DNA from 4 places in the Verminephrobacter eiseniae EF01-2 genome. Region 4 is predicted to be linked to each of the others. Evidence: predicted binding sites of a transcription regulator. Region 4 holds the regulator's gene; each other region holds the start of a gene.
What was found. The regulator sigma-54, encoded in region 4, starts transcription at its own class of promoters, with help from an activator protein. The targets are predictions, from matches to a motif close to TGGCANGNAANCTGCTTT.
Positions count from the first base shown of each region.

Region 1: pqqA (pyrroloquinoline quinone precursor peptide PqqA) is a predicted target of sigma-54. The motif match lies at 2,023-2,040, and genes of this name have one in related genera.
Region 2: VEIS_RS16110 (TorF family putative porin) is a predicted target of sigma-54. The motif match lies at 3,150-3,167, and genes of this name have one in related genera.
Region 3: VEIS_RS12620 (CmpA/NrtA family ABC transporter substrate-binding protein) is a predicted target of sigma-54. The motif match lies at 2,816-2,833, and genes of this name have one in related genera.

Region 1 covers NC_008786.1:4,418,124-4,423,688, reverse strand. The annotation lists gene pqqD (pyrroloquinoline quinone biosynthesis peptide chaperone PqqD) at 1-89, opposite strand, end outside; gene pqqC (pyrroloquinoline-quinone synthase PqqC) at 86-820, opposite strand; gene pqqB (pyrroloquinoline quinone biosynthesis protein PqqB) at 820-1,734, opposite strand; gene pqqA (pyrroloquinoline quinone precursor peptide PqqA) at 1,908-1,982, opposite strand; gene VEIS_RS19530 (AAA family ATPase) at 2,362-3,381, shown strand; gene VEIS_RS19525 (DUF58 domain-containing protein) at 3,404-4,267, shown strand; gene VEIS_RS30785 (hypothetical protein) at 4,264-5,349, shown strand; gene VEIS_RS19515 (vWA domain-containing protein) at 5,346-5,565, shown strand, end outside.
Region 2 covers NC_008786.1:3,696,071-3,701,635, forward strand. The annotation lists gene glcE (glycolate oxidase subunit GlcE) at 1-279, opposite strand, end outside; gene VEIS_RS16100 (ammonium transporter) at 405-1,943, opposite strand; gene glnK (P-II family nitrogen regulator) at 1,970-2,308, opposite strand; gene VEIS_RS16110 (TorF family putative porin) at 2,397-3,107, opposite strand; gene VEIS_RS16115 (YifB family Mg chelatase-like AAA ATPase) at 3,320-4,855, shown strand; gene VEIS_RS16120 (LysR substrate-binding domain-containing protein) at 4,985-5,565, shown strand, end outside.
Region 3 covers NC_008786.1:2,927,561-2,933,125, forward strand. The annotation lists gene VEIS_RS12610 (Ig-like domain-containing protein) at 1-1,388, opposite strand, end outside; gene VEIS_RS12615 (ANTAR domain-containing response regulator) at 1,983-2,609, shown strand; gene VEIS_RS12620 (CmpA/NrtA family ABC transporter substrate-binding protein) at 3,036-4,280, shown strand; gene ntrB (nitrate ABC transporter permease) at 4,306-5,238, shown strand; gene VEIS_RS12630 (ABC transporter ATP-binding protein) at 5,235-5,565, shown strand, end outside.
Region 4 covers NC_008786.1:643,972-649,536, reverse strand. The annotation lists gene VEIS_RS02835 (THUMP domain-containing class I SAM-dependent RNA methyltransferase) at 1-872, opposite strand, end outside; gene VEIS_RS02830 (RNA polymerase factor sigma-54) at 872-2,452, opposite strand; gene lptB (LPS export ABC transporter ATP-binding protein) at 2,452-3,237, opposite strand; gene lptA (lipopolysaccharide transport periplasmic protein LptA) at 3,234-3,887, opposite strand; gene VEIS_RS02815 (thiol:disulfide interchange protein DsbA/DsbL) at 4,033-4,704, opposite strand; gene VEIS_RS02810 (SPOR domain-containing protein) at 4,764-5,441, opposite strand; gene argS (arginine--tRNA ligase) at 5,445-5,565, opposite strand, start outside.

The sequences.
Region 1 (5,565 bases), 1.8 Mb from region 4:
TCGGGGTAGAGCAGCACCCAGGCTTGCTGGGCCGGCTCCCACTGCAGGCGGTACAGCGGGTCGAGCTGCGGCCGGGCGCAGGGGTTCATTCGGGGTACGCCTTTTCGATCGCGTCGAGCATCGACCACAGGATGTCGAGCTTGAACTGCAGGATTTGCGTGGCGCGCTGCTGCTCGGCCGGCGTGCGAAAGTGCTCGAGCGTGACGCGCAGGCCATGCTCGACATCGCGCTGCGCCAGCGGGATGCGTGAACGGAAATAGGCCAGACCTTCGGCTTCGATCCAGGGGTAGTGCTGCGGCCAGCCGGCCAGCCGTTCCTGGTGGATGGCGGGCGCGAACATCTCGGTCAGCGACGAGCACACGGCTTCCTGCCAAGGTGCGCGCCGCGCAAAGTTGACGTAGGCATCGACCGCAAAGCGCACCCCGGGCAGCACCATCTGCTGTGACCACAGGGCCGCGCGCGTCAGCCCCACGGCCTCGCCGAGCCGGCTCCAGGCTTCGATGCCGCCGGGCTCGGCGGCGCTGCCATCGTGGTCGAGAATGCGCACCACCCATTCGCGCCGCGTTGCGCGGTCGGGGCAGTTCGACAGGATGGCCGCATCCTTGAGCGGAATGTTGACCTGGTAGTAAAAGCGGTTCGCCACCCAGCCCTGTATCTGGGCGCGTGAGCATTGCCCGCTGGCCATGCGTTGGTTGAACGGGTGGTGGATGTGGTAGCGCGCTTGCAGTGCGCGCAGCCGGGCCTCGAAGGCGGCGCGCTCGGCGTCGGGGATGGCTGGCGGGACGGTGGGCGCAATGGCTGGGGCAACGGGGGCGGGCATCACAGGGCGATCTCCATGCCGTCATGGGCAACCTCGATGCCGTGCGCGGCCAGTTCGCGCCGCTCGGGCGCGTCGTCCACCAGGATCGGGTTGGTGTTGTTGATGTGAATCAGTATCTTGCGTGCTGCCGGCACTTGGTCGAGCGCGGCAATCATGCCTTGCGGGCCGGACTGCGCCAAGTGGCCCATATCGCGGGCGCTCTGGGGCGACAGGCCGAGCCGCTGCATTTCATCGTCGCTCCAGAAACTGCCGTCGACCAGGATCACGTCGGCCTGCGCCAGTTCGGCTTGCACATGCGGCGTCATATGGCCCAGCCCGGGCGCGTAGAACACCCGCTTGCCGCTGGCGCTGACGATGCGCAGGCCGATATTGTCGCCACGCTGCGGCGCTGCGCGGTGGGGGGAATAGGGCGGCGGTTTGCTGTCCAGCGCGATCGCATGCAAGCGCAGGCCGGTGAGCGGCGGCACGCAAAAAGGGCTGGCATCCAGGGCCAGCGGATGGGCTTGCAGCCTGCAATAGTGGGACAGGATGCGCGTCAGCGGGAAACCCTCGGCCAAGTCCTGCAGCACCGCAGGCGTGGCGTAGACCGGCAACGCGCTGCGGTGCTCGCGCAGCATCAGCAGGCCGGCGGCATGGTCGATCTGCGCGTCGACCAGCAGCACGGCGACGATGCCGGTGTCGCGCGCCGCGCGCGCCGGTTGCAGGGCCGGGGTGGCGCGGATCTGCGCCAGGATGTCCGGCGAGGCATTGACCAGCAGCCAGTGCACGCCATCCTCGGAGAGTGCGATCGACGACTGGGTGCGCGCTGATGCGGCAATCACGCCACGGCGCAGCCCGTCGCAGTTGAAGCAGTTGCAGTTCCATTGGGGAAAGCCGCCGCCGGCGGCCGATCCCAGTACCCGAAGGGTCGTCATGGCCTGGTGTCGTCCAGTCAGGGTTCAGGAAGAGGCCCGCCGATCGACGGGGCAGAAAGGAGCTTGCCAACTGTCGGGGGGATAGGGAAAGGCCCACCGGTTGACGGGAGGGCAGGAAAAAGCCCGCCGGTTGGCGGGCTTGGGGTCTTGCCGGACTCCGACCATCCGCCGGATCAGCGGTTGGCGATGTACATCGTGATTTCGAATCCGAACCGGATGTCGGTGTATGCGGGTGTGGTCCAGGTCATGGTGCTGTCTCCTTCAAGGGTGGGTGGTGAGCGTAACAATGACGCAGCAAACATGCCAGGACGGGGTTGGCGACGGCTGCGCACGGCCCTGGGGCCATACAGCGGCTGACGGCGCGACCGATCTGTTCGTCGGATGGACAAAGTGTCACGGCAGCACCGGGCTGTTCCCGCCAGATGTGCAACACATTGCCTGCTTGGCGCTCTGGCGCGGTGCCATTTTCCCGAGTTTCTTCCTTGGCGGGGCGCGGCCATGGCACGTCTCGTGCACATGGCTGGCGTGGGGATCGATCGGTAACCCCTGTGACCCCTGTGCACAGGCCCGGGATTCGTCACCGGCGCTGGCGCCGTTGCCGTGCCAGTTATTGCCCAAGAGGATCCGATGACAGCAGACGAGAAGCTCCAGGACTGGCAGAGCAGCGCCCGGCGTGTGGAGTGCGAGGTGGCCAAGGCGGTGATCGGCCAGCCGCAGATCATCCGCCTGATCAATGTGGCGCTGTTCGCGCGCGGCCATGTGCTGCTCGAAGGCGATGTCGGCGTCGGCAAGACCACGGTGCTGCGCGCCTTTGCCCGCGCCATCGGCGGCGAATTCGAGCGCGTGGAAGGGACCATCGACCTGATGCCGGGCGATCTGGTCTATCACAGCTATGTCGATGAGCACGGCAGGCCGCGCATCGACCCGGGCCCGCTGCTGCGCCATGGTGAAAAGTTGAGCACCTTTTTTTTCAACGAGATCAACCGTGCCCGGCCGCAGGTGCAGTCGCTGTTGCTGCGGGCGATGGCCGAGCGCTCGGTGTCGGCCTTCAACCGCGAGCACCATTTCCCGCATATGACGGTGTTCGCCGACCGCAACAAGGTCGAGAAAGAAGAGACCTTCGAGCTGGCCTCGGCCGCCCGCGACCGCTTCATGTTCGAGTTGAACATCGGCAAGCCCACCGACCCCGCCGTGCGCCGCGCGCTGGTTTTCGATCCGGCGTTCCACGATACCGAGGCCTTGCTGGAGCAGGTCGAGCCGGCGGTCTTGCGCTGGGAGCAGTTGAACGACATCGCCGCGCTGATACAGCGCAGCGTACAGGCGAGCGCCACCATCGAGCGCTATGTGCTGCAATTGTGGCAAGCGAGCGAAGCGCCCCAGCGTTTCGGCATCCACCTGGACGGCGTCGACATGGGGCGGCTGATTCTCGCCGGCGCCAGTCCCCGGGGCGTCAGCGCGCTGGTGCGGGCCGCGCGTGTGCTGGCATGGATGGCCGGTCGCAGCCACCTCGTGCCGGAAGACGTTCACGCGGTATTGCCGGCGGCGCTGGGCCATCGCGTGTTTTTCACGCCGGTGTACGAACTGCGCCGGGCGGAACTGTCCGACGCGCTGGTGCAAAAAATCATGGACACCATCGCCGCGCCCTGAGGGGCCAACGGATCAGCGCGCCGTGAGCAGCCTGCACGAATTCCACTACCGCCTGCCCGCTCGCGCGGGCGGGTTCCGGCCAGGCTCCCACCGGGGTCGCAGCCTCGGCCCGGGGCAGGAATTTGCCACGCATGTGCGCCTGTTCGACAACCCGGATCCACGGCGCATCGACCTGCGCGCCAGTCTGCGCAACCCCCGGCAGGACTGGCTGGTGCGCGTGTACCGGCAGCGCGTGAGTGTGCCGGTGCACGCCGTGGTGGACGTGTCGGCCTCGATGCAATTCGGTGCCCGGGCCAGCAAGCTGCAGGTGGCGGCGGATTTTCTCGAAGGGCTGGGGCATAGCGCTTTTCGCGCCGGCGACCCGGTGGGCATGTTGGCTTTCGACGCGACCGAGCGCAGCGACCTGTGGCTGCCGGCGCGGCACAGTCGCGGCGCCGGCCATGCCATGGCGCGGCTGCTGCGGGAATGCGCCAGCGCCCCGGGCCATGCCGGTGGCGCCCAAGGGCTGGCGCAGGTGGCGCAGCGCCTGGCCGATCGGCCGGGGCTGGTTTTTCTGGTCTCGGACTTTCACTGGGATCTCCAGGCGCTCGACGGCATTCTGGACCTGCTCGCGCACGCCCATGTGGTGCCACTGATCATCTGGGACCCGGCCGAAACCGAACCCCCGCCGGGCAACGGGCTGCTGGCCGTGCACGATGCCGAGAACGGTCGGCGGCGCACGCTGTGGGTGGGTCGGTCGCTGCGCGTCGGCTGGCGCGCCGCCGTGGCGCGCCGGCGCGCCCGGCTCGATGGCTTGTTCCTGGCGCGCGGGCTGCGGCCCGTCTACATACAGGGGGCTTTCGAGGCCGAGGCCCTGTCCCGGTATTTCCTGGAGGCTGTTGCATGAGCGCCGCCCGGCCGCCCGAAGGCGCTCATACCGTAGCCGAAGGCGAAGGTGCTCCATCCTTCGCTGCCCGGCCGCCCGAAGGCGCTCATACCGTAGCCGGAGGCGAAGGTGCTCCATCCTTCGCCGCCCGGCCGCCCGAAGGTGCTCCAGTCAGGCGGCGCCGGCAACGATTTGTGCGTCTGGCTGGCGCGGTCGCTTGCGCAACGTTGGCCGTGATGCTGCCGTGCCCGGCACGGGCGCAGACCAATGGGAGCGGCGCCACCGGCACCACCGGCGGCGTCCGCGTGGGCGGACCGATCGTGCAGCCGCCCCGTGCCTTTGGCTACCAGTTGGGCGACCTGGTCACACAGCGGCTGCTGCTGCCCGCCGATGGCCGCCGGCTCGAAACCGCCGCGCTGCCACGCGCAGAACGCATCAGCGGCTGGCTGGAACGGCGCCCGTTCCAGTGGGAGACCGATGCCGAAGGCCGCCAATGGCTGCTCGTGAGCTACCAGATCGTCAACGCGCCGCAAACCCTGACCGCGATCGCGCTGCCGGCCTTGTCGCTGCCGATGAGCGCAGGCCCGGCGCTCGAGACCGACGCGCAGTTGATCAGCGTCGGCCCGCTGACGCCGCAGACGGTGCTGGGCAAAGGCGGCTTGCTCGACATCCGCCCTGACCGGCCCGCAAGCGTGGCGCCCAGCGCGCCGATCGCGCGGCGTCTGCAACGGTGGCTGCTCGCGCTTGCGGGCACCTTGGCCGCCTGGATGGGCTGGTGGGCGTGGCGCCACCGGCGCGAATCCCGGCGCCTGCCATTTGCGCGCGCCTGGCGCCGGCTGCGGCAGCTCGACCCGGACCAGAGCGAGGCCTGGCTGTGCCTGCACCAGGCGCTCAACGAGACCGCCGCGACGGTGCTGCGCGCCCCGGCGCTGCCCGGGCTGCTGGCGCGGGCGCCGCACCTGCAACCGCTGCACGCGCAACTCCAGCATTTCTACGCCTGCTCGGACCAGCGGTTTTTTTCGGACCAGCCCGCCGGCGCACCGTTTCCGTTGCGCGCGTTCTGCCGTGCGCTCTATCGCGCGGAGAAACAGGCCCGGTCATGACGCCTGCCTTCGACTTCGTTCATCCCTGGGTGTTGGCCTTGTTGCCGCTGGCCCTGCTGCCGTTGCTGCGCCGGCGCGGCGACACGCTGCCATTTGCCCATGCCGCATGGCTGCCGCCGCAGCGCATCGGCCGCGCCCTCGGCCTGTCGTGGCGCGGCCTTGCCGTGCTTGCGCTGGCCGGCATCATCGTCGGCCTGGCCGGCCCCGGGCGTGCGC
Region 2 (5,565 bases), 2.5 Mb from region 4:
CGCGCCGCGGGCGAAATGCGGCGGCTCGAACGGCAGGCATTGCCCCTGCTCGGCCAAAGCAGCCTCCAGTTCGGCCAGCGGCGTGCCGGCCCGCACGGTGACCACCAACTCGCTCGGCGCGTAGCTGACGATGCCGCGCAGCATCCGGGTGTCGAGCAGTTGGCCATGCAGCGCCAGGCCATGAAAGTCTTTGCTGCCCCCGCCGCGAATGCGCAACGGGGTTCGGTCGGCCACGGCGGCACGCACCTGCTCGACCATGGTTGCCACAAGAGAGTCCATGCGCGCATCGTACCGGCAGCCGGACACCGGGCGCCGCAGATGGCGGCCGGGAGCGCAGTTTTTTTGCCCGGCGCAAAAACGAACGGCCCGCCGTTGCCCGGCGGGCCGTTCGTGCGCTGCGCGGATCAGCGGTTGTACGCCGTTTCGCCGTGCGTGGTGATGTCCAGCCCTTCGCGTTCGTCTTCTTCGGTCACGCGCAGGCCCATGACCAAGTCCACGATCTTGTAAGCCACCAAAGACACCACGCCCGACCACAGGACGGTCAGCAGCACGGCCTTGGCCTGCACCCAGACCTGGGCGCCGATGGAATAGTCGGCCGCAGTGACGACGGAGGCGGTCACCCAGTCGGCCACATAGCCCGGGCCACCGAGGCCGGGGGCATTGAACACGCCGGTCAGCAACGCGCCGACGATGCCGCCGATGCCGTGCACGCCGAACACGTCGAGCGCGTCGTCAGCCCCCAGCAGGCGCTTGAGGCCGTTGACGCCCCACAGGCAGGCAAAGCCCCCGACGATCCCGACCACCAGGGCACCGGCGATGCCCACGTTGCCGGCCGCCGGCGTGATGGCCACCAGGCCGGCCACGGCCCCCGATGCGGCACCCAGCATCGACGCCTTGCCGCGCATCAGCGCTTCGCCGGCGCACCAGGCCAGCACGGCCGCAGCGGTGGCCACCAGGGTGTTGATGAAGGCCAGCGCGGCAGAGCCGTTGGCCTCCAGCGCCGAGCCGGCGTTGAAGCCGAACCAGCCAATCCACAGCAGCGCGGCGCCGGTCATGGTCAGCGCCAGGTTGTGCGGCGCCATCGCTTCCTTGCCGTAGCCAATGCGCCGGCCGACCATGTAGGCGCCCACCAGGCCGGCCATGGCGGCGTTGATATGCACCACGGTGCCGCCGGCAAAGTCCAGCGCACCCCATTGCCAGATCTGGCCGGCCTTGGCGGTCATCGCGTCGGCCACTTCCTTGGCGGCGTAGGCGTCGGGGCCCATCCAGAACCAGACCATGTGGGCGATCGGCAGGTAGCTGAAGGTGAACCACAGCACCATGAACAGCATGACGGCACCGAACTTCATGCGCTCGGCAAAGGCGCCGACGATCAGCGCGCAGGTCAGGCCGGCGAACGTGGCCTGGAAGGCGGCGAACACCACCTCAGGAATCACCACCCCCTTGCTGAAGGTGGCGCCATTGGCGAATGTGCCGGTGTCGTTGTCCCAGATGCCCCGCATGAACAGCCGGTCCAGGCCGCCGATGAAAGGCCCGCCCTCGGTAAAAGCCAGGCTGTAGCCATAGATGAACCACAGCACCATGATCAGCGAGAACGTGACCATCACCTGCATCAGCACCGACAGCATGTTCTTGCTGCGCACCAGGCCCCCATAAAACAGTGCCAGGCCGGGCATCATCAGGACGACCAGCAAGGTGGCAGTCATCATCCAGGCGGTGTCGCCCTTGTTCGGGACCGGCGCAGGCGCTGCTGCGGCAGCGGCGGGCTGCTCTGCGGCCGCCGCCGGTGCGGGCGCTTCGGGCGCCGGCGTGGCCGCTGGTGCGGGCGCCGCAGCGTCGGCGGCGGCCGATGCCGGGTCGGTGGCTGGCGCCTGGGCCAGCGACAGCGGGGCCAGGGTCAGCAGACCCAGCCCGAGAATGAAGGAAGCAAGCAGTTTTTTCATCGCATTTCTCCGTACTTGCGGCCCCTTCACAGGGCCTCCTTGCCGGTCTCACCGGTGCGGATGCGCACCACCTGCTCCAGTTGGGTCACGAAAATCTTGCCGTCGCCGATCTTGCCGGTGCGGGCAGCGTTTTCCATGGCCTCGATCACGCGCTCGACCAGTTCGTCGGCGATGGCGGCCTCGATCTTGACCTTGGGCAGAAAGTCGACCACATACTCCGCGCCGCGGTACAGCTCGGTATGGCCTTTTTGGCGGCCAAAGCCCTTGACCTCGGTCACCGTGATGCCCTGCACGCCGATGTCCGAGAGTGCCTCGCGCACCTCGTCGAGCTTGAAGGGCTTGATGATGGCTGTCACCATTTTCATGAGGGGTTCCTCCGGCACGGGCGCCAACGGCGCCCACATTGAGATGGACGGGCGCCATTGGCACCCATCGGGATGGGCCCGGTGAAATTCACAGGGCCTTGCTGAGCGAGACGATCACGCGCGACTGGTTGGCGGAGCCATAAAACGCCTTCTTGTTCGCGCCCACCAGAGCCGCGCCCAACGCCAGGCCCGAGCCGAGGTCGTAGCTGCCGCCCAGGCTGTAGTCCACGTAATCGGGGGAACTGATGACACCGCCGAAACGGGTAAAGCCCAGGGCCGCTTTCAGCGTGATCCGGGGCGCGACTTCCTGTGCCAGCGCCAGGTTCAGGTAGCCGGTGTTGCGGCCTTTCAGGCCCGGGCCGGCGTAGTTGAAGTAATCCCGGGACAGGGTGTGCGAGTATTTCACGCTCACCGGCCCGAAACTGGCCGCGCCATAGGCTTCGGTGGTGTTGCCAAGGCTGTTGCCGGGGTAGATGTAAGTCATCAGGCCCGCATCCAGATCCACCTCGCCGACCTTGAATTTGTAGCCGCCGTACAGGTCGGTTTCGATGGCGTTGCCGGGCAACCAGTGCACGGTGGAGTTCCAGTTGCCCAGGTAAAAACCGGTCGTGCCGAAGGCATAGTCCAAGCCGCCCTGCAGCGCGGGTTTGACGGCCCGCGTCTTGGCCGTATCCTGGTCCTGGCCACGGCCCTTGTAATTGCTGGTCAATCCGATGTTGCCGCTGAGTTGGGCCTGGGCCAGCAAGGGCAGGGCGGCAAGCAGGGCCAAGGCCAGGGGCTTGAGGGTGGCAGGGAGCATGTTTCCTCCGGTGTGGCAAAGCAGGGGCAGGGACAGGCGTGCCAAGCACGGACCGTGCCACGGCTTTGCAAAAATCCCCGGTACGGTACAGTGGCGCTGGTGACGCTGCGCGCGCAACGCAAGGTTTTGGGCCTTGCCCTGCACTGGTGCAACACCGGGCAAGGCCGCACCCGGGCAGCGCACGACGCACCCATTCGGGGAGGATCCGCTTCATGAGTCTTGCTTTGGTGCAAAGCCGCGCCCTTTTGGGGTTGCAGGCGCCCTGTGTCACCGTCGAAGTGCACTTGGCCAACGGCTTGCCCAGCTTCACGCTGGTGGGGCTGGCCGAGGTCGAGGTCAAGGAAGCGCGCGAGCGGGTGCGCTCGGCGCTGCAGAACGCGGGGCTGGAGTTCCCGCACAACAAGCGCATCACCGTCAACCTCGCGCCGGCCGATCTGCCCAAGGACTCCGGGCGCTTCGATCTGCCGATTGCGCTGGGCATCCTGGCGGCCAGCGGCCAGATCGACGCCAGCCGTCTGGCCGGCCATGAGTTTGCCGGCGAGCTGTCGCTGACCGGCGAACTGCGCCCGGTGCGCGGCGCGCTGGCCACCAGCCTGGCGCTGCAGACGCAGCAGATCGACGTGCAACTGGTGCTGCCCCCCGGCAGCGCCGAAGAGGCCGCCCTGGTGCCCGGCGCACAGGTCGTGCGCGCGCGCCATCTGCTGGATGTGGTGCGGGCCTTTCTGCCGCCGGGCAGCATCGCCGGGGACGCCAAGGACAGCGCCAGCGACGGCTGGAGCCGGCTGCAACCCAGGCCGATGGCCGCCAGCACCAGCGGCCCCGACATGGCCGATGTGAAGGGCCAGGCCACGGCCAAGCGCGCGCTGGAGATTGCCGCCGCTGGCGGCCACAGCCTGCTGATGGTCGGCCCGCCCGGCGCGGGCAAGTCGATGCTGGCGCAGCGTTTTGCCGGACTGCTGCCGGCGATGACGGTGTCCGAGGCGCTGGAGAGCGCGGCGCTGGCCAGCCTGGCCGGGCGCTTTCGTGCCGAAGCCTGGGGGCAGCGGCCGACCATCGCGCCGCACCATAGCGCCAGCGCGGTGGCGCTGGTGGGCGGCGGCGCGCCGCCACGGCCGGGCGAGATCTCGCTGGCCCACCAGGGCGTGCTCTTTCTGGACGAGTTGCCCGAGTTTCCCCGGGCCGCGCTCGAAGCGCTGCGCCAGCCACTGGAGAGCGGCCACATCAGCATCGCGCGCGCGGCGCAGCGGGCCGACTTTCCGGCCAGGTTCCAACTGGTGGCGGCGATGAACCCCTGCCCCTGCGGCTTTGCCGGCGCCACACAGCGCGCCTGCCGCTGCACGCCGGACCAGATCAGCCGCTACCAGAGCAAGCTCAGCGGCCCGCTGCTCGACCGCATCGACCTGCATGTGGAAGTGCCCGCCCTGCCGGCCGAACAACTGCTGCAAGCCAGCGCCGGCGAGACGAGCGCCGCGATCCGCGAACGTGTCGCGCGCGCCCGCGCACTGGCATTGGCCCGGCAGGGCAAGAGCAACCAGGCGCTGCAAGGGCAGGAGATCGACACCCAACTGCACCTGAACGCCGGCGCCACCCAATTCCTGCACAGCGCCGCAACGCGGCTGGGCTGGTCGGCGCGCAGCACGCACCGCGCGCTGAAGGTGGCGCGCAGCATCGCCGACCTGGCCGGCTCGCCCGGCACCGAATTGGGCCATGTGGCCGAGGCCATGCAGTACCGGCGGGTGCTGCGGTGAACCGAAGGCCGCCGCGCAAGCGGTGTTCCTGCCCGCTGCGGCCAGCGCAGACCCCGGCGCTCCCGGCCTGCGCACCCAGGCCCGACCCGGGCCGCCTTGCGGTGAGGCGGGGTCGCTGAGGGCAACGGGATGATCCGTCGCATCCCCCCGTTGAACCCGCTGCGTGTCTTCGAGGTGGTGGCCCGAACGCACAATCTCACGGCCGCAGCCGCCGAGTTGAACGTCACACAGTCGGCGGTGAGCCGGCAGATCGCAACGCTGGAAACCTACCTGGGGATGGAGCTGCTGCGGCGCGAACGCCATGGCGTGAGTCTGACGCGCGCCGGGCACTCGTATGCGCAGCAACTGCTGCCGGCGTTCGAGCAGATCGCCAGCGCCACCCGGGCGCTGGTCAAAGGCTCCGGCGAGCGCGCACTGCGGGTGCGCACCTACACCACCTTTGCTGCCAAGTGGCTGATTCCCCGGCTCGGCGAGTTTCGCCGCCTGCATCCCGGCATCGAGGTCAATATCACCAACGCCGTGCCCGATGTCGACTTCGACCGCGACAAGGCGGATGTCGCCGTGCAGTTCGGCGCCGGCCGCTGGCCCCGGACGCAGGCGCTGTTTCTGTTTGGCGACGAAATCGAGCCGGTGTGCTCGCCCGCTTACCTGAAGCAATACGCGCCCAACGCCAAATTCCCGGTCTCGCTGCTGCGCCAGCAATTGCTGGT
Region 3 (5,565 bases), 2.3 Mb from region 4:
GTATCCACCTTGTCCATCGAGAAGCCGTTGACGCGCTCGCTGAAGGCAAAGGTGACGACGGCGGTTTCGTTGGCGCACAGGCGGGAATCGTCGAGCGTGATGGTGACGGTGGGCCGCACGGTGTCGATGCTGAAGTTGCCGCTGGTGCGGGCGGCGCTGTCGGTGGCGGCGCTGCCTGTGGCGTCAGTGATGCCATCGAGGTTGATGCGGATGGTGTTGCTGCTGTCATCGGTGTTGGCCGTGGGGCTGAAAGTGAAGATCCAGGTGCGGCCGTCTATGCTGGCCGGGCCGCTGACCAGCGTGCCGCTGGCGTTGGTCAGATCGATGTTGGCGCTGGTCAGGCCGGTGACAGGTTTGTTGAAATGGATGGTGATGGTGGTGGGGTCTTGGCCCGCATGGATGGTGGCGCTGGGCACATCGATGGCGGTGACGGTGGGCGCGATGTCGATGCGGTAGCTGGCGGTGTCGGCGGTGCCCAGGTCCGTCCACCCGCCCGCGCCCGTGTTGCCCGGGACATCGGCGATGCCGGCCATGTTGATCTGGATCCGGTTGCCCGTCGATACGCCGTTATCTGCGTCCGGCAAGGCGGCCGGTGCCCTGAGCTTGACCGTCCAGGTGATGCCGTCGGTGGTGCGCAGGTCGGACAACTGGCCCTTGAAGGGGGCCACCCGCAGGTCATCGGTGGTAAAGCTGGTCCGATTGAGCGCCTCGGAGAAGACGATGGTGATGGTGGTTTCTTCGCCGGCGCTCAGGTTCCTGTCAGCCATCGAGACGGTGCTGACGGTGGGTCTCTGAGAGTCGAATCTGATGAATTCGTGGTAGCTGTCGGCTCCTTTGTTGGTTGCTTCGTTGCCTGCCAGGTCCTTGACAGATTGGAGACGTATGCCTATGGGATGCCTGCCCTCGGTAACCCTGGGCCACCATTGGTAGGTCCATGTGCGACCACCGTTGCTGGAGGTACCAAAGGAATGTCTACCTCCGGTGGAGGAAAAGATCCTGGGGTTGGCGGCGTCGACAGGCTCGTCGAAGGTGATAGAGAAGGACACATCAACGTTTCCACTGCTCGCGATGACGGGGGGTATATCGAAATCGATGATGTCGGGCCGCACGTTGTCAACGGTGAAGGAATTGCTCTGTGCGAGCACGCCTCCGGCATCGTTGTTCACGGTGATCGTGCAGTCGGCGCGCTGTGTGGCCGCTGTGGCGGGTGTGAATGTGGCTTGCCAAACGCGGGACTGTCCGGGGGGGAAGGCGACGGGGGTGGACAGCGTGCCGCCAATGGCGGTGATGTTCGCTGGCGCCAGGGCATAGTCGGCATCGAAGGTGAAGGTGACGGTGGCCGTCTCTGTGGCGTTGAGAACGTTGTCGCTGAGTGTGATGCTGGCCATGGTGGATACCTGGAATGGGAAGTGGGTTGCTTGATCGGGCCTTTGGTCATCCATCGTGGCCGGGGCCATGGCGAGGCCCCTTGTTCAGCCGGGGACGAGAAACATATGGATGCTCGTGTCACTGTTACATGCCTAAATATAGCATTTTGGACATCTATTGTTCAGTGTCCAGTGTGTCCATATGACTATAGAATGGCTGCGTTGCCGCAGGCACATGGCATGGCCTCGCACCCCATCTTTGGCTGCGTATTCCCACTGCGCGATGCCCGTCGGTTCGAGCGCTGCTTCATGCGTGGCAAGCCAAGGGCGCAGGTCTGGCCCCGTTGCTGCACTACGCCCGCCTGCGCCCGCCTGCCCCCGCCTGCGTCCGCTGGCGCATGTGTCGCTGCAAGCGGGTTTGTTGTGAGGCTTGGGCGGCGGTCTTTTGAAAACAAAACCGGCGCTTCGCCGGCAGTGGCCTCCACCCTCCGGGTGGGCCACGGCGCTCCGGGCGGGCCATGGCCCTGAGCGCAAGCGCCATCGGGCGCTTGCGCCCGAACGCTGCCGCTGCGCGGCGCGCAAATCCGTGGCGTAAAAATTGCACACGCCATCGGCATGAATCAGGCTTTGCGCATCGTGGTGGTGGCCCCGGATCTGGCCGTTGCCGACCCTGAGGACGAACATGCCCTGCAGCAGGCCGAGCGCGCGCGGGCGCTGCACATCGGGCTGCTGGAAAACAACTTCAACCTGGTGGCCACGCTGCCCGCCGATGTCTTTCTGAGCGAGCGGATCGCCCAGTTGCAGCCCGACCTGATCATCGTCGACGCCGAGAGCGATGCGCGCGATGCGCTCGAGCATGTGGTGCTGGCCACTCGCGATGCCCGCCGGCCCATCGTGCTGTTCACCAACGACGAGGACCGCGCGCTGGTCAAGGACGCGGTGGCCGCCGGCGTCTCGGCCTACATCGTGGCCGGCCTGTCCACGCAACGCATCCGCCCGATTCTGGATGTGGCGCTGGCGCGCTTTCAGCACGAACAGGCGCTGCGCGCCGAACTGGCCGATGCCCGCACGGCCTTGCGTGAGCGCAAGACCATAGACCGCGCCAAGGGTCTGCTGATGCAGCGCCAGGGCCTGAGCGAACAGGCGGCCTACGAAAAGCTGCGCAAATCGGCGATGGACAAGGGCCTCAAGCTCGGCGATGTGGCCCAGCGCATGCTCGACGCGATGGAATTGCTGGGCTGACAGTGCCGGTCTGCACTGGCAGCCGGCACCCTTGATGGTGCGCTGCACAAATACGGTGCAGCCCGGCGTTTCCCGGGCATCCATTCCCCCGCTGGCCACGGGCGCATGATCCGCATGTGTTCGTTGCTATGAAGAGCAGAGCAAGTCGGGCGCCAAGCCGGGTGCCAAACCGGGTGAGATAGTGGCCTTTGGCCTTCGATCAATGCTGGCACGCGGTTTGCTAATCACCCTGCGAGACCAACGCATGGTCGCGACACGAACAGCATATGGACGGCATGGACCCAACGGCGGGTCGGTGCCGTCCAGGAGCCGGAAGGCTCCGCACCCGGACAAAGGCGTCCCCACCCGCATCTGGCTTTGCCATGGCCAGTGCGGTGTGTGGACGCCTTTTCGTTTTTCACGCCACCAGCGATGAAGGGATGAGCAATGACCGACCCGATGCCAACCAGCCTCCAGCGCCGCACCGTGCTGCAAGCCGCCAGCGTGGGCGCCGTGGGGGTCAGCCCCGCGCTGCGCGCGCTGGTGCATGCGCAGGGTTCGGACGCGCCCGAGAAGAAGGAAATCAGGATTGGCATCATTGCGCTGACCGACTGCGCCAGCGTGGTCATGGCCTCGGTGCTGGGCCTGGACAAGAAGCACGGTGTCAGCATCATGGTCTCCAAAGAGGCGTCGTGGGCCGGGGTGCGCGACAAGCTGGTCAATGGTGAACTCGACTTTGCCCATGTGCTGTACGGCCTGGTCTACGGGGTGCACCTGGGCACTGCCGGCCCGAAGAAGGACATGGCGGTGCTGATGGGCCTGAACCGCAATGGGCAGGCCATTACCCTGTCCAAGGCGCTGGCCGACAAGGGCGCGGTCGACGGCCCTGCGCTGGCCCGGCTGATGGCCAAGGAACGGCGCGAGTACATTTTTGCCGGCACCTTCCCCACCGGCACCCACGCGATGTGGATGCACTACTGGCTCGCAGCCGCAGGCATCGACCCGGTGTCGGGCGCCAAACTGATCACCGTGCCGCCGCCGCAGATGGTGGCCAATATGCGCGTGGGCAATATGGATGGCTTTTGTGTCGGCGAGCCTTGGAACCACCGCGCCATCATGGACGGCATAGGCATCACGGCCAACACCACGCAGGACATCTGGAAGGACCACCCCGAGAAGGTGCTCGGCTGCACCGCCGATTTCGTCAAGAAATACCCGAACACCACGCGCGCCGTGATGATGGCCGTGCTCGAAGCCGGCCGGTGGATCGACGCCAGCCTGTCCAACAAGATGAAGATGGCCGAGACGGTGGCGCAAAAGTCTTTCATCAACACCAGCGCAGACGCCATCAACCAGCGCATTCTGGGCCGCTATCAGAACGGTCTGGGCAAGACCTGGGACGACCCCAACCACATGAAGTTCTTCGACGATGGCGCGGTGAACTTTCCCTATCTGTCTGACGGCATGTGGTTCCTCACCCAGCACAAACGCTGGGGCCTGCTCAAGGAGCACCCCGACTACCTGGGCGTGGCCGGGCAGATCAACCAGATCGAGCTGTATCGGTCCGTGGCCGGCGCGATGAAGATTTCTGCGCCCAAAGACCCGATGCGCACCAGCAAGTTCATCGACGGCGTGGTCTGGGACGGCAAGGAGCCGGCCAAGTATGCCGACAGTTTCAAGATCAGGGCCTGAGCGCCCGGCCAGACAGGAGATCGCAATGGCCAGCGCCGTCTTTCAGGCCCCGTTGGATACCGCTCCGGCGGGGACACGCAACGCTATCGAAAATGTCGCTGCAGGGGCAGGCACAGGCACAGGCGCAGCCAAACCAAGCGCCGCAGCCCCGCCCAGGCGCGACCGGGCCGCCGGCATCCCGCAGCAGTTCTGGATGGCGGTGCTGCCCCCGCTGTGCGGCCTGGGGCTGCTGCTGGTGCTGTGGTCGCTGGTATCTGCCGGCACCGGCCGCAGCATTCCCGGCCCCCGGGAAACCTGGGCGCAGGCGCTGGAGGTGTTTGCCCACCCCTTCTACCGCAATGGCCCCAATGACCAGGGCCTGGGCTGGAATGTGCTGATGTCGCTGCAACGTGTGGCCATCGGCTTTGGCATGGCGGCGCTGGTGGGCATTCCGGCGGGCTTCGTGATCGGGCGCATGCCCTTTCTTGCGCGCATGTTCAACCCGCTGATCAGCCTGCTGCGCCCGGTGTCGCCGCTGGCCTGGCTGCCGCTGGGCCTGCTGGTGTTCAAGGGGGCCAACGCGGCGGCGATCTGGACCATCTTCATCTGCTCGATCTGGCCGATGGTCATCAACACGGCGGTGGGCGTGCAGCGCGTGCCGCAGGACTATATGAACGTGGCCCGCGTGCTGAATCTGTCCGAGTGGCAGATCGCCACCCGCATCCTGTTGCCGGCCGTGCTGCCCTATATGCTGACCGGCGTGCGTCTGGCCGTGGGCACCGCCTGGCTGGTGATCGTCGCGGCCGAGATGCTGACCGGCGGCGTCGGCATCGGCTTTTGGGTCTGGGACGAGTGGAACAACCTGAACGTCAAGAACATCATCATCGCCATCTTTGTGATCGGCATCGTCGGCCTGGTGCTGGAATACGCGCTCATCCGGCTGGCCAGCGCATTCACGTTTGAAGAGGTGAGAGCATGAGCGCCGCCCGGCCGCCCGAAGGTGCTCGCACCGCAGCCGAAGGCGAAGGTGTTTCATCGATCGCCGCCCCGGGCCGCAGGTTCATCGACATCCAGGGCGTGGCGCAGAACTTCAAGACGGCCCGGGGCCTGTTTCCTGCGCTGCGCGACATCCACCTGGGCATTGCCCTGGGTGAATTCGTCACGCTGATCGGCCACTCGGGCTGCGGCAAATCCACGCTGCTGAACCTGATTGCCGGCCTGGCCACGCCCACGGATGGCGTGCTGCTATGCGCCAACAAGGAGATCAAGGGCCCGGGGCCTGAGCGCGCGGTGGTCTTTCAAAACC
Region 4 (5,565 bases):
CGCAGGCGCAGGGCGGCGGCGACGCCTGCGCGCTCGGCGTTGTGCAGCGCAAAGTCGATCATGCGAAAGGCCACATCGCTGCCGAAAATGGGCACGCTGCCGGGCTGTATCGCGCTGTGGGCTTGGTCTTTGAGCGCTGTCCAGACAGGGGCCTGAAAGGGCAGCAATTGCTCGAAAGCAAAGCGCCGCAGCAGGCCGGCCGGGATGCGGCAGGCGATTTGCGCGGCCTCGATGGCGATGGTGCCGCTGCCGCAGCAGGGGTCGTACAGCGGCGTCGGTTGCTGGCCCAGCGGGTCCCAGCCGCTGGCGGCCAGCATGGCTGCGGCCAGGGTTTCCTTGAGCGGCGCGTCGCCCGTGTCCGCGCGCCAGCCGCGCTTGAACAGTGGCTCGCCCGAGGTGTCGATGTAGAGCGTGGCCTGGTCGGCGGCCAGGTGCAGGTGGATGCGCACATCGGGCCGCCGGGTGTCCACGTCGGGCCGCATTCCGCTTTTGGCGCGAAAGCGGTCGGCCACGGCGTCCTTGATCTTCAGGCCGGCGTAGTTCAGGCTGGGCAGCGGGCTGTGCTGGGCCGTCACTTCGACCTTGAAGCTCTGGCGCGCGGTGAACCACTGTTCCCAGGCCACGTCGCTGGCGGCGGCGTACAGGTCGTTTTCCGAGCGGCACGGGCGCTGGGCCAGTTGCACCAGCACGCGCTGGGCCATGCGGCTGTGCAGGTTCAGCCGCAGCGCGTCGCGCCAGGAGGCTTGCAGCAGCACGCCGCCACGGCCGATGAGCAGGTCTTGCCCGGTCAGGCCGGTGATGCGGTGCACCTCATCGGCCAGGTAGTTCTCGACGCCTGCGGCGCAGGGCAGGAAAAGCGGCAGTGGGTTCATCAAAGCGTCCGGCGCAGATTGGCCGGCGCGATCTTGAGCGCCTCGCGGTACTTGGCCACGGTGCGGCGCGCGCACTCTATGCCCTGCTCTTTGAGCAGGTCGGCGAGTTGGCTGTCGGACAAGGGCTTGGCCTGGCTTTCCGCAGCGACGAATTGCCGGATCAGCGCGCGCACGGCGGTGCTCGATGCGTTGCCGCCGGTTTCGGTGCCCAGGCCCGAGCCGAAAAAGTATTTCAGTTCGTAGGTGCCTATCGGGGTGGCCATGTATTTGGCGGTGGTCACGCGGCTGATGGTCGATTCGTGCAGGCCCAGTTCGTCGGCGATGTCGCGCAGCACCAGCGGCCGCATGGCCAGTTCGCCGTGGGTGAAGAAGTTTTTCTGCCGCTCGACGATGGCGCGCGAGACGCGCAAGATGGTGTCGAAGCGCTGCTGTATGTTCTTGATGAACCAGCGCGCTTCCTGCAGGCGTTGCTGCATGCCCTGGTGGCCTGCGCCGCCCCTGTGGCCGCGCAGCGCGCCGGCGTAGATATCGTGCACGCGCAGGCGGGGCAGCACGTCGGGGTTGATCTGCACGATGAAATGCTGTCGGCCGTCGCGCCCATTGGCGCGCCCGGTTTTGCGCACGATCACGTCGGGCACGATGACGTTGCGCTGCACATTGGCAAAGCGGCGCCCCGGGTGCGGCTCCAGGCGGGCGATCAGGGCCATCGCGGCGCGGGTGCCCTCCTGGCTGTCGCCGCAGACCTGGGTCAGGCGGCGCAGGTCGCGCCGGGCGAGCATTTGGAGCGGCTGCTGGCAGATGCGCAGGGCGGTTTGCACGGTCTGCGGGTCGGCGGCTGGCGCCCGCTCCCGTGCCAGGGCGTTGAGCTGTAGCGTCAGGCATTCGGCCAGATTGCGCGCGCCCACGCCCACCGGTTCCAGGCTTTGCAGCAGGCGTTGGGCGACGGTGAAGCGGTGCACCAGTTCTTCGATTTGCTCCGGGTTCTGCGGGCCGGCCAGGGCGCTGGCCAGTTCTTCGAGCGAGTCTTCCAGGTAGCCGTCGTCGTTGAGCGATTCGATCAGGAAGTACAGCGCGGCGCGGTCGATTTCGGACAGGCGCAGCGCCAGCGCCTGGCGGTGCAAGAAAGCGGCCAGCGATTCTTCGCTCTGGGCCAGTTCGGTGGCTTCGATCCCGTCGCCTTCGGCGTCGTTGTGCTGGCTCGCCGGCGCGTCGCCGCCCCATTCGGCATCGCTGGGCGCCATCTCCACGCTGCCGTCGCCGCCCCAGTCGGGCTCGTCCGCAGCGCTGCCCGGGGTGTCGGCGTCAGGGAGCGCTTCGGCGCTGCTGCCGGTTGCGGCGGAAAAGAGCACTTCGTCGGCGCTGTAGTCATCGGCTTGCGCTGGCGTGTCGGCGCTGTCCAGGCCGAACTCCTCGCGCGGGGCCTCGTCGGACATGCGTTCGAGAAACGGGTTTTCATCGAGCATCTGCTCGATTTCCTGCGTCAGTTCGAGCGTGGACAGTTGCAGCAGCCGGATCGACTGCTGCAACTGAGGGGTCAGTGTGAGGTGCTGCGAGACGCGCAGTGACAGACCGGGCTTCATCACATCCTGAAATGCTCGCCGAGGTAGACGCGGCGCACCTCGGCGTTGTCAACGATCTGTGACGGTGTGCCTTGCGCGAGCACGCGGCCATCGCTGATGATGAAAGCGTGATCGCAAATGCCCAGTGTCTCACGCACGTTGTGGTCAGTGATCAAGACACCGATGCCGCGTGCCTTGAGGAAACCGATGATACGCTGGATCTCGATCACGGCGATGGGATCGATGCCGGCAAAAGGCTCGTCGAGCAGGATGAAGCGCGGCTGCGTGGCCAGCGCCCGGGCGATCTCGACACGCCGGCGCTCGCCGCCGGACAAGGCCAGCGCCGCAGAGGCGCGCAGCGGGGCCACGCGCAGTTCTTGCAGCAGTTCGGTCAGCCGCTCTTCGATGGTCTCGCGGGCGAGCGGTTGGCCATCGGCTGCGCGTTGCAGTTCCAGCACCGCGCGCACGTTTTCTTCGACCGAGAGTTTGCGAAAGATCGATGCCTCCTGCGGCAGGTAGGACAGGCCCAGGCGCGAGCGCCGGTGAATGGGCATGCGGGCCACGGACTGGCCGTCGATGCGGATGTCGCCGGCGTCGCTGCGCACCAGCCCCACGAGCATGTAAAACGAGGTGGTCTTGCCGGCCCCGTTGGGGCCGAGCAGCCCGACGACCTCGCCCTTTTGCACCACCAGCGACACATCCTTGACCACCTTGCGGTTGCCATAGGATTTGGCCAGGTGCCACGCCTCCAGGCGGCTTTCGACCTCGGTGGCGGGGCCGTCGACGAGCACGGGTCGAGCGCTCACCGGGGGCTGCCCAGGCTGTTGTCGGGGCGCAGCACCGGGGCCGACGCAGGCGCAGCCGGTGCTGCTGCTGCTGCCGGCGGCGGGTTCTTGGGCGCAAGCACTGCGCGCACGCGGCCAGCCGGCGCTGGCGCAGCCTCGGCGGCGTTGCCGGCCGGGGCCGATGGTTGGCCGTCCACCGTGAAGACCTCGGTCAGGTGGCTGTAGACGATCACGGCGCCGGTGATCTGGTCGCTCAGCAGCGCAGCGCGGTAACGGCGCAGTTCGGCACGGGTGCTCAGGCGCACGGTGTCGGCCTTGCCGTCGTATTCGATGCGCTCGCTCTCGCCCTCGATGAACTCCTCGGGCGCCCCGACCGGCCGGTCGCGCTTTTGCCGAAAGAAGGCGCGCTTGCCGGCTTCGGCCGTGACCAGGCCATGCTGGTGGCCATCGGCATCCTGGCGCATCTCCAGCCGCGCACCACGCAGCACGATCGAGCCTTGGGTCAGCACCACATGGCCGGAAAACACGCTGGTCCGCGTAGGCTCATCGTGGCGCAAAGCGTCAGCCTCGATATTCATCGGCTGGGTGCGGTCGGCTTTTTCTGCATGCACGCGCCCCGAGGAGCCGGCCAGGGCGGCAAGCAGGAAAAGGGAAAGGAGGCCAGGGGTCATGGGCACGATAGTTGCTTGGGGCTGGTATTGTACCTGCTACCCGATGGCACCGATGGGTGCCTGGGCGAAAAAATGCTTGTCCAGGCTTGGCGCACGCGTGCACCACAAAGACCCGCCACAAAAGCCCACGGTGGCGGGCTTTTTCTCAGGGCTTGTCGGGGGCTGGGGAACTGGGGGTTCGGCTCATCGCGACCAAGTAATCGACCACCTGCAGCACGGTCTGCAGGCCGCCGCCCGTCATCTGGCCGTCGGTGTAGAACTTGCCGGCAACGCCCATTGCGGGAACGCCTTCGACGCCGTAAATGTCTTGCAACTGCGTTGCGCGGCGCGCCTGGTTGGAGACGTTGAAGGAGTTGTAGAACTCCTTGAACTTGGCGGCGTTCAGGCCCTGCTTGCCCGCCCAGGCCAGGATATCCTGGTCCTTGTCCAGCTTTTGCTTTTCCTCATGGATGGCGCGAAACACCTTGGTATGCATCTCGCCGAGCTTGCCCATGCCTTCGAGCGCATAGAACAGCTTTTGCTGGGGCACGAAGCTGCTGTTGAACGCTACCGGCATGCGGCGCAGGTGCATGTCTTTGGGGGCGGTCTTGGCCCAGGCGCTCAGCGTGGCCTCGAAAGCGTGGCAGTGCGGGCAGCTATACCAGAAGAACTCGATCACCTCGACCTTGCCGGCAGGCGCATCGGGCGTCACGGGCGTGCCCAGCCGCCGAAAGTCCCGGCCCTCCCTGAACTGGCGGGCCTGGGCCAGCGCGGGCTTGGACAGGGTGCCCGTGGCGAGCACAGCGGCGGCAGACAAAGAAAACTCACGGCGTTTCATCAAAGACTTTCGGTCGGGTTTTGGATGAGGGGGTGGGAGCCATGCCCCTGGTGAAAAGTTCAATCTCGGGCGCTGCCTGGCGCTGTCTGGCGCTGCACGCGCACCAGCGTCGATTCGACCTCGGCGCTGTCGAGTTTTTCCTTGAGCTGCTCGGCGTCGTCGCGCTTGCTGAACGGGCCTATGCGCACCCGGAATACCGCCCGGCCATTTTGCTCGCGCTCGCTCACGCGCGCCTCCCAGCCGAGCATGGCCAACTGGGCGCGCTGGGTGTCGGCGTCGGCCTGGGTGCGGAAGGCGCCGGCCTGCACGAAGTAGTCGAAGGGGTCGGCACCGGGCCGGCTGTCGGCAGGGGCCTTGGCTTTGGCCTCGGGTTGGCTGGCGGTGGGCCGGGGCGCAGCAGCGGTCACGGCAGCAGGGGAGGGCATCTGAACTGCCGCGCTGGCCGCTTCGGCGGCCGATGCAGTGGGCGCCGCCCCGGAGGCCGCCGGGGCGGGAGGGCGCACCGGGTTTTTGCCGTACAGCGGCGAATTCGGGTCCCAGTCCCGGTTCTTGCGGGATTCGGCGGCGTCGCTGTCGGCGCCGCGGCCGTTGCCCTTGTTCAAAAACGGCACTGGCACCCCGGTCACTTTGACGGTCACGGCCAGACCGATGCCCAGGCCCACGATGACCCCGACGATGAAGCCGACGATGGTTCCGCCCGTCTGTGTCTGTTGCGTTGCGCGTTGCGTGCTGTTCACGGCTTACATCCTGGCCGGAGCCGATACGCCCAGCACGGCCAGGCCATTGTGCAGTACCTGCGCGGTCGCGCTGACCAGGGCCAGGCGCGCGTGCTTGACGCGCTCGTCTGCCACCAGGATGCGC